DNA from 3 places in the Arthrobacter sp. A5 genome. Region 1 is predicted to be linked to each of the others. Evidence: riboswitches for the same ligand, from Rfam matches in the RefSeq annotation. Region 1 holds a riboswitch; each other region holds the start of a gene.
What was found. A riboswitch is a leader RNA that binds a small molecule or an ion and turns the genes downstream of it on or off. The one in region 1 is predicted to bind thiamine pyrophosphate.
Positions count from the first base shown of each region.

Region 2: it holds a riboswitch for thiamine pyrophosphate, as region 1 does, so the genes downstream of both, ACLLJI_RS12685 (IS110 family transposase) here and ACLLJI_RS16375 (3-oxoacyl-ACP reductase) in region 1, are expected to answer to the same signal.
Region 3: it holds a riboswitch for thiamine pyrophosphate, as region 1 does, so the genes downstream of both, ACLLJI_RS07050 (3-oxoacyl-ACP reductase) here and ACLLJI_RS16375 (3-oxoacyl-ACP reductase) in region 1, are expected to answer to the same signal.

Region 1 is NZ_CP180316.1:3,466,451-3,469,653, forward strand. It holds gene ACLLJI_RS16370 (LLM class flavin-dependent oxidoreductase) at 1-909, opposite strand, end outside; gene ACLLJI_RS16375 (3-oxoacyl-ACP reductase) at 921-1,685, opposite strand; TPP riboswitch at 1,742-1,845, opposite strand; gene ACLLJI_RS16380 (DUF6855 family protein) at 2,627-3,046, opposite strand; gene ACLLJI_RS16385 (MarR family winged helix-turn-helix transcriptional regulator) at 3,193-3,203, opposite strand, start outside.
Region 2 is NZ_CP180316.1:2,672,207-2,675,409, reverse strand. It holds gene thiC (phosphomethylpyrimidine synthase ThiC) at 1-483, opposite strand, end outside; gene ACLLJI_RS12685 (IS110 family transposase) at 509-1,738, opposite strand; TPP riboswitch at 2,129-2,238, opposite strand; gene ACLLJI_RS12680 (GNAT family N-acetyltransferase) at 2,288-2,803, shown strand; gene ACLLJI_RS12675 (VOC family protein) at 3,087-3,203, shown strand, end outside.
Region 3 is NZ_CP180316.1:1,552,397-1,555,599, reverse strand. It holds gene ACLLJI_RS07060 (HRDC domain-containing protein) at 1-159, shown strand, start outside; partial or broken gene thiD (bifunctional hydroxymethylpyrimidine kinase/phosphomethylpyrimidine kinase) at 679-1,502, shown strand; TPP riboswitch at 1,813-1,916, shown strand; gene ACLLJI_RS07050 (3-oxoacyl-ACP reductase) at 1,973-2,737, shown strand; gene ACLLJI_RS07045 (LLM class flavin-dependent oxidoreductase) at 2,749-3,203, shown strand, end outside.

The DNA of each region.
Region 1 (3,203 bases):
GAACGTGCCCAGCTGTGTCAGGGATTCTCCGGTGGGCAGCAGCGCATCCGTCCGGTCCTGTTTGGCCCGGGCTTCGGCCGCGGTGGAGCCCACATACGTCACCAATCCGGGCATGATCGCTACCTTCTGCGGATTACGCCCGGCAGCAGCGATCCGCTGTTTCATATCCGCATAGTAGGCCTGGGCGCTGGGAAGATCGTAGGCCACGGCGTAAATCCCTTCCGCGTACCGGGCGGCAAGATCCCGGCCGGCCCCGGAAGCACCGGCCTGGAACAGCACGGGGCGTCCCTGCGGGCCCCGGGGCACATTCAAGGGCCCCTCCACCCGGAAGTGGTCCCCCTCATGATGCAACGGCCGGACCAGGGCCGGATCGGCATAGAACCCGGCCCTGTCCCGAACCAGCGCATCATCAGCCCAAGAGTCCCACAACCCCAGCGCTACCTCAATGAACTCCGCAGCGCGGCCGTAGCGCTGCGCGTGGCCGGGCATCGCTTCCAGCCCGTGATTGCGGGCTTCAGCATCGAACATCGACGTGACCACGTTCGCCCCGATCCGCCCGGCACTGATGTGATCCAGGGAGGCGAGCATCCGGGCAGCATGAAAAGGGGAATAAAAGGTCGCCGAGACGGTGCTGATAAGCCCGATGTTTTCCGTTGCCCGGGCCATGGCCGCCAGCGCGGTCAACGGTTCCAGAAACCATCTCGGCCCGGCGCCGACGTCACCGGCGGACTGCCCGTCGGCGAAAAACACGGCATCGAACAAGCCGCGTTCGGCGCTTTGTGCGAGCCGCTCATAATAGCCGATCTCTCCGAGCTGCTCCAGCGGCGATCCGCGCCGCCGCCACGCAGCACCGTGGTGGCCGGCTCCCAGCAGGAAAGCGTTCAAATGCAGTTGCCGATTCCCGTTCATCGCCAGGGCGCCTAGTCCATGACCAGTCCGCCGTCGACCACCAGGTTCTGCCCGGTAACCGACCGCGCCCAAGGCGAGGCGAAAAACAAGATGGCATCGGCGAACTCGGCCGGGGTGGTGACCTTACCCAGGGGGGTCGAAGCGGCAATGTAGTCAAAGACCTCCTCCGGGGTTGCGGCGCTGGCATCAGTGGTGCGCAGCAGGCCGCCGGAGACCATGTTCACGGCAATATTGTGCTGCCCCAGATCCTTGGCCATGGTGCGCGTCAAGGACAGCAGGGCGGCCTTGGCCGCGGTGTAGTCGTGGTACGGGACCACCGGGTTCTGGAACAGATTGGTCCCAACGTTGATGATGCGCCCAAACCCGTGGCCGCGCATCCCCTCCAAAGCCTGCTGGGTCGTGGTCAAAGCACCCCGGACACTGCCGGCGAACTGTGCCTCGAACTCCGCCCATGAAATATCCCCGGCACCGGAGCGGGCATCCCCGTTAAACGAGAAATCGGCCAGCGCATTATTGACCACAGTGGTGACGGCGGAACCGAAATGGGACCTGGCCTGCTCCAGCAAAACCGACACCTGACCGGCGTCGGTGACGTCAGCCTGCAGAGCAACAGCGCGCTCGGGGCCATAACCGGCGGCCAGTTCCCCGGCGGCTTCGGCACTGCGGCGGTAATTGATGACCACCCGCGCCCCCCGGCCCGCGAACGCCTGCACAATACTGCTGCCCAGGCCCCGCCCGCCGCCGGTCACAAGAACAATTTGTTCTGCCAGTTCCATCAGTTTCTTCACCTTCGGATAAGGCGAAAGGATGCGATCCGGACGCCAGGACCGTGCGAACCGTTGCAGGACATCCCTTCGCTAGTGTCAACTAGATCAGGTTCAACGGGTGTCATCTCAGCCGGGCCAATAAAGCCGCCCGGCACCCCGTGTCACTGGGAGCGAGTATATACCCATCCCGCGGCCAAACCAGCGCCCGCACCTGGCCGTGCGGCCGCCGTGCCCTGCCCGAACCGCTTCCCAAACGGCTCCCGTCCCGGACACCGCGGCGCGACCACCGGACCTCCCGTACCGCGGGCACCGGTACCCCCGTGGACCGGCCGGCCCTGCAAACCACCAAAACAGACACCTCCAATAACCGCATCAACATACAGGGGTTAGCGGCCCAACAGTGCAAACCTGCCGCCGCCGGCTAGCCTGCGTGCTGATCCGCGTGGGGGTCGGGGATGCCGATGTACTGCGTGTAGAGGTATTCCTGGATTCCTCGCAGACCGCGACATTGCCGTGGGGTAAACGTGGGGTGGCCGTCGATGCAATCAGGCACCATGACAATCACTGCGCGTGCCTCAGCCTGAATTCAGGCCCAGTAACCCCGTAACCGAAGGGACCATGGGCAAGGAATCGCACACTTCGGTAGTCACCGGGGGCGCACCGAAGGCGGCCGGCTTCTCAGGGCGTCCGTAGTCGACAGCACGAGCCTTCAGCTCCTGCTGGGAGCTTGCCTGGACCGCGACGCGCGAAGCATCCGCAGAGCCGTTTCGGTCCATTAACACGCGATTCCCGCACAGATCACTAGCAACGTCTTTTTACCGGGGGCGCGACGGCCGGTCTGAGAGTGGCTTCGTCATCGAGACCTGACTGACACATCACGGTCAAGTCCCGCTGCCCCGACACCCGATCCATCAGGACGGCCTGGTCACTGACCTCGCAGCAGTGCCGCGCTAGATCGCCCGCATGCGGTTGTTCCGCGGGTTGTGTTCGAGCTCTGCAAGACCCAGCGCTTCCAGAAGCGGAGGTAGGTACATGCCGACCCTGCCGCGATATCCCTTTTTGAGCCCATACCAACCACCCACGGGATTCGTAATGGCCCGACCCCAGGACTCCACCGTGCCGTCCTTGGCGGATTTCTGTTCGTCCGCGCTGCCGAGTTCCACCCAGTCGCCACGGTCGCGGAGCATGGCGTGCAGCTCGCCAACAATCCGCAGCTGGTACTTCAACACCGTCTTGCCCACGGTGCAGACCAGCTCTTGCGGGTCGGGACCTTCGTCGCGGTACATCGTGTACTCAGACGTCCCCGGCGGAGTCTTCAGTGTCCACGGGTTTTCCCTGGTGCCGGCTGCTCCCCAATTAACCGTTGCCATGGGCATCCTTGTCCTCGTCGTCGAACCCTGCCGTCATCCTACGCGAGTGCCCATGTTCTGGGTACGAACTGGAGGCCGCCGGCCGCAGGCCCCCGTCAAGGAGTCCCTTTCTTTCAGGCAAGTACGCTGAAGCCTGTGGACACGTTTCATCTGCCGT
Region 2 (3,203 bases), 790 kb from region 1:
ATGGTTGACGTTGTTGGGGATGATGGCGCGACCGGCGGCTACCTCCGCACGCACCAGATCCACATCGCAATTCTCGCGCAGCGCCACAAAACGCATTTCATCCGTAATGAGGCCCTGGCGGGCATAATGCATCTGCGTGACGGTTCTGTTGGCGACGGCGCGCCGCGGCTTGAGCGCAACTCCGCGCCATTCCGCCGAGGCAGCACCCCGGCGCTGGGCGGATTTGCCGTCGTCGAGGAGGGTCCGTCCGCGCCCGGAATAGGTCTCGGTATCCTGACGGGCTTGAACCCAGGAGGCCCGGAACGGCTCAAGCCCAACCACCGGATCGCTGCCCGGCCCGGCGGTCCGGTAAATTCGAAACGGCGTATTCGGCACGCCGCCGGGCGAGTCCTCCAGCGCAATTTCGGTTACCGGAACCCGCAGTCCGGACGAAGCGTCCTCGACGAACCCCAATGAGTGGGACCTCAGGGACTGGGTCTCCACCAGTTGTTGTTCCGGGGAGGTGTCCCTATGTTTTTGTCAAGCCGCTTTTGGGGTTTTTTTCTTCGTAGATGCTCATGTCTCTGAGCATGGCGAAGAGCATGTCGCAGCGGCGCCGGGCCAGGGCGATCAGGGCCTGGTTGTGGCGTTTCCCTTGGGCGCGTTTTCGGTCGTAGTAGTCCCGTGAGGTGGGGTCCTTGAGGGCGGCGAACGCGGACAGGAAGAGAGCGCGCTTGAGGATCTTGTTGCCCTTCCTGGAGGGGTGGTCTCCCCGGATGGACGTCCCTGATCGCCAGGTCACCGGCGCCAGTCCGGAATAGGAGGCCAGATGCCCGGCGGTGGCGAAGTGTTTACCGACGACTTCGGTGAGGATCCTGGCTTCGGTCCTGATCCCGACCGCCGGTATCGAGCTCAGGACGAGGTGAAGAGGGTGGGCCTCCACGAGCGCCTCGACCCGGGTATGGCCTTCGACACGGGCTTTACGCAGACCGGCGAGCATGCCTGCCAGTTGGGGCAGCACGATGCCGGCTCCGGCGGTGCCGGCGACGACCACGGTTTGCTCGCCGAGGGCGGTAAAGATATCGGCTGCCCAGTGTTTGCCTGCCCGCGGGGCGAACTTGGCCAGGTACGTGGCCACCCGTGCCTGGCCGGCGGTCTTCAGTGCGGTGGGGGTCGGATATTTCACCAGCATCTCCGCCATTGCCGGGTGGTCCAGGTGTGCGCCGATCACCCGTTCGAGGGCCGGGTGGATCTGGGTCAGAAGCCCGCGGATACGGTTTGATGTAGCGGTGGTCTGCTGGGTCAGATCATCATCAAAACCGCACAGCATCGACAGCTCGGCGATCTGCTCATCGGCGACCTCGATCGAGCGCAGGGTGTGCGGCATCGTCCGGGCTGCCTCGGCGATGATGTACGCGTCCCGGGCATCGGTTTTAGCCTCGCCGGGGTGCAGATCCGCGATCCGGCGCATCGCCAACCCGGGCAGGTAACCGACCAGGATTCCGGCGGCCCGGGCCGTCGCCACCGGCAGCGCACCAATGGTGGCGGGCTGGTCCACGACCAGCAGTAGCGTGCCGTTTTTGGCCAGTGTGTCGATGATCGCCCGCAGCTTCGCTTCGTCCTGAGGCAAAGCCTTATCGAGCAGCTTCTTCCCGGATTTATCCAGCGCCACCGCGTGGTGATTGCTCTTGCCGACATCGACTCCGCTGAAGACATCGATACTCTCGTAATCCTTAATCAACCTCAAAACCTCCCGCATCCGAGACCTGTAAAACAGCGCTGGTCTGTCCTGCGGCGACAAGAGTCGGCATCCACGTTACGGCTGACCTGCCACGATAAAAACTGCCGCTGGTCCGGTCCCTATTAGCGATCCCCTGACACCTATCGGATCCCGGTGACATCACCCCCCGGATCATTGAAGACTGGGGGCATAAATCATGCCGGGAACCAACAGGCCAGCAACCCAATTCTTACTCAATTAGGGGCTACTAAAAAGGTACCGGGGGATTCCGGGGCGCGGCCTGTGACGGCCTGGACCATTCCGGCGCTGGCACCGGCACTGGCACTGGCACTGCTGGCTGTACCGGAAGGGGATGGGCATTCGGGTCTTCCGTGGACGGATTCTGGGCTGAGCCGAACGGCAAAATACTCATTGCTGGTACTCACTTCCTTCGCCGGCATTACCCGGACAGGTTCAACGGTCGCAGACTGCATCAGCCCGATCTCAGCCCCTGCAACAGGGCTCCCGTGTGGTCGTAACCGAACATACACGGGGAATACCGTCGGTGGCCAGTCGTAGGCTCAATACATGCTTGAATTACGTCCGGCCGCCTTGGCCGAATTTTCCCTGCTGCCGGCCATCGAGGCCGCTTCGGATACCATCCTGACCGAAATTGCCGGCCAGCGCCTGACGCGCCCTATGCCGTCCGGGGCCGGCGCCGCGGAGTTCGCCGCGGCGTTGCACATCATGGTCGCCGGCAGACCTGCGGTGGCCTTCGTCAGGCTGGAGGAAGTCGATGGCCAGGCCCATCTGGAACAGCTCTCCGTACAGCCGGACTTCGCCCGACACGGGATAGGCCGCGCGCTGATCCACGCCGCGGTCGCTTGGGCCAGGGAGTGTGGGTACCACGCGATGACGCTCACCACCTTCGCCGACGTGCCGTTTAATGCGCCGTTTTATGCCAGCTGCGGCTTCGCCGTGGACAGTTCGCCGGGCCCGGAACTTCTCCGGCGCCGCAATCACGAACGCGAGCTCGGCCTGGATGCGCTGGGGGATCGTGTGGTGATGCGGATCAGCCTCGATGGCAAATACCCCCAGGCGTAAAGCACCCGCTCATCGTCCGGGACGGTTCCGGCGTTTTACCGCAGCGTCGGGCTGCCCCGGCAGGTTCACCGGGCGTCGGGCCGGCCCTGGTGCTTCACCGGAAGCCTCGTCATGAACTGACGCTTCAACCTGAAGTTTCGTCGACATGGAATAAATTGAAGCTTCAAGTAATTGATCTGGATAAGGGCCACGAACAGCACGTCGGCCACCAGTCGAATCCAACGCATATCACCGCAGCGGCCGAGGCTGTCACATCACCCACCGACACCGTCAGGAGCATGACATGACCCCCACCACCTCGCCCCAGGACCTGCTCCCGGCCGACCTCGCCATGAGCACCGTGCTGCTTAAAGTGGGGGACATGAATGTCATGTCCGCCTACTATCAGCAGGCGCTGGGC
Region 3 (3,203 bases), 1.9 Mb from region 1:
TCCCTGACCGCCCCGGTGCTGACCGAGGCGTTCCTGCACCCGGCTCCGTTGCCCCCCAAGGAACCCAAGATCAAGACTGGCGTGGGAACGGCTGCGCACACCAGCCTCGCGGCGGATGTCCCCGGCCGCGTCGCCCACGACGCGGCCGGGGCAGCCTGAAGGACCATCTGGAGCGAAACCGCACCATTGGGGGCTTGGGGAAGATCGGTACAGGATTCAACGATAAGGGTTTGGCTGTTGGTGACGCTTCGGTAGTGAAGGGCTATGCCCAGCGCCTGCCGACGCAGCATGGGCATACACGGGAGATCAGCGTGGCATATGGCTATGTTGACTTCGCTGACCCGGAATCCAATGGGCGGAAAACTGGTGCTTAGGATCGAGTCGGCGGCACTATCCCGCCACCGGATCCTGATCCGGTCGACGTTCGGAGTGTCCGGTTGAGCTGAGGGATGAACAGTTACGCGAAGCTGCATCATCCAGGCTTATCGGGGTTTTGTGATGGGAGACTATATGTGTGGCTTCTACAACCGGACGTTTCACCGTTAACGCGCATGGGCCGGCAGCGTGGGATGGTTGAGGGTGGCTGTTCAATCGCTGAAGAGGTACAGAAACATGCCTCAGTGCTTGCGGCCGATGATTTACGGTGCGTCGCTGAATCTGTTTTGAAGGAGTGGTCCGATGGGGACATTCGTTCCCCGTGTTCTGAGCATTGCGGGCACGGACCCGACCGCCGGCGCCGGAATCCAGGCAGATTTGAAGAGCATTGCCGCGCACGGAGGATACGGTATGGCCGTCGTGACGGTACTGGTCGCCCAGAATACTCACGGTGTCCGTTCGGTACATATGCCTCCGGCGCCTTTCCTTCATGAACAGCTGGACGCTGTCAGTGACGACGTCACGATCGACGCCGTCAAGATCGGGATGCTTGGCAGTGCCGGATCATCGATGAGGTTGATTCGTGGCTTCGCCGTAGCGTGGCGCCGGTTGTGGTGTTGGACCCGGTGATGATCGCCACCAGCGGCGACCGGCTGCTGGATCCAGGAGCTGAGGAGGCTTTGGGTCGGTTGCTGTACCGTGCGGACCTGGTCACCCCGAATCTGCCAGAACTCGGTGTCCTGCTCAGGGAACCCACGGCGCGTACCTGGGAGCAGGCTCTTGAGCAGGGGAGCCGGCTTTCTGCGGCCAGAAACGTCATCGTCCTCGTCAAGGGCGGCCATCTGGAGGGTACGGACTGCCCGGATGCGCTGGTGGATGCTGCCGGACGGCTGACCGGTAACCGGGAGGTTTATGAGGTCACTACCCCGCGGGTGGACACGGCCAATACGCATGGGACGGGATGCTCCATGTCCTCCGCCATGGCTACCCTGCAGGCGCGCTTTGGTGATTGGACAGAGGCCTTGACGGTGACCAAAGCGTGGCTGCAGGACAGTCTGCTTCATGCCGGGGAACTGCATGTCGGTTCAGGCGCAGGTCCGATCCATCATTTTCACCAGTTATGGAACCCAACCGTGCCCATTCCGGCTGAACACCCGCTCCCGGAGCCGTCCGCGGGGGTACCGGGCTCTGACGGTTCCGACGCTACCCACCTCTGAGGGGCGCTGTATGTTGATGCGGTTATTGGAGGTGTCTGTTTTGGTGGTTTGCAGGGCCGGCCGGTCCACGGGGGTACCGGTGCCCGCGGTACGGGAGGTCCGGTGGTCGCGCCGCGGTGTCCGGGACGGGAGCCGTTTGGGAAGCGGTTCGGGCAGGGCACGGCGGCCGCACGGCCAGGTGCGGGCGCTGGTTTGGCCGCGGGCTGGGTATATACTCGCTCCCAGTGACACGGGGTGCCGGGCGGCTTTATTGGCCCGGCTGAGATGACACCCGTTGAACCTGATCTAGTTGACACTAGCGAAGGGATGTCCTGCAACGGTTCGCACGGTCCTGGCGTCCGGATCGCATCCTTTCGCCTTATCCGAAGGTGAAGAAACTGATGGAACTGGCAGAACAAATTGTTCTTGTGACCGGCGGCGGGCGGGGCCTGGGCAGCAGTATTGTGCAGGCGTTCGCGGGCCGGGGGGCGCGGGTGGTCATCAATTACCGCCGCAGTGCCGAAGCCGCCGGGGAACTGGCCGCCGGTTATGGCCCCGAGCGCGCTGTTGCTCTGCAGGCTGACGTCACCGACGCCGGTCAGGTGTCGGTTTTGCTGGAGCAGGCCAGGTCCCATTTCGGTTCCGCCGTCACCACTGTGGTCAATAATGCGCTGGCCGATTTCTCGTTTAACGGGGATGCCCGCTCCGGTGCCGGGGATATTTCATGGGCGGAGTTCGAGGCACAGTTCGCCGGCAGTGTCCGGGGTGCTTTGACCACGACCCAGCAGGCTTTGGAGGGGATGCGCGGCCACGGGTTTGGGCGCATCATCAACGTTGGGACCAATCTGTTCCAGAACCCGGTGGTCCCGTACCACGACTACACCGCGGCCAAGGCCGCCCTGCTGTCCTTGACGCGCACCATGGCCAAGGATCTGGGGCAGCACAATATTGCCGTGAACATGGTCTCCGGCGGCCTGCTGCGCACCACTGATGCCAGCGCCGCAACCCCGGAGGAGGTCTTTGACTACATTGCCGCTTCGACCCCCCTGGGTAAGGTCACCACCCCGGCCGAGTTCGCCGATGCCATCTTGTTTTTCGCCTCGCCTTGGGCGCGGTCGGTTACCGGGCAGAACCTGGTGGTCGACGGCGGACTGGTCATGGACTAGGCGCCCTGGCGATGAACGGGAATCGGCAACTGCATTTGAACGCTTTCCTGCTGGGAGCCGGCCACCACGGTGCTGCGTGGCGGCGGCGCGGATCGCCGCTGGAGCAGCTCGGAGAGATCGGCTATTATGAGCGGCTCGCACAAAGCGCCGAACGCGGCTTGTTCGATGCCGTGTTTTTCGCCGACGGGCAGTCCGCCGGTGACGTCGGCGCCGGGCCGAGATGGTTTCTGGAACCGTTGACCGCGCTGGCGGCCATGGCCCGGGCAACGGAAAACATCGGGCTTATCAGCACCGTCTCGGCGACCTTTTATTCCCCTTTTCATGCTGCCCGGATGCTCGCCTCCCTGGATCACATCAGTGCCGGGCGGATCGGGGCGAACGTGGTCACGTCGATGTTCGATGCTGAAGCCCGCAATCACGGGCTGGAAGCGATGCCCGGCCACGCGCAGCGCTACGGCCGCGCTGC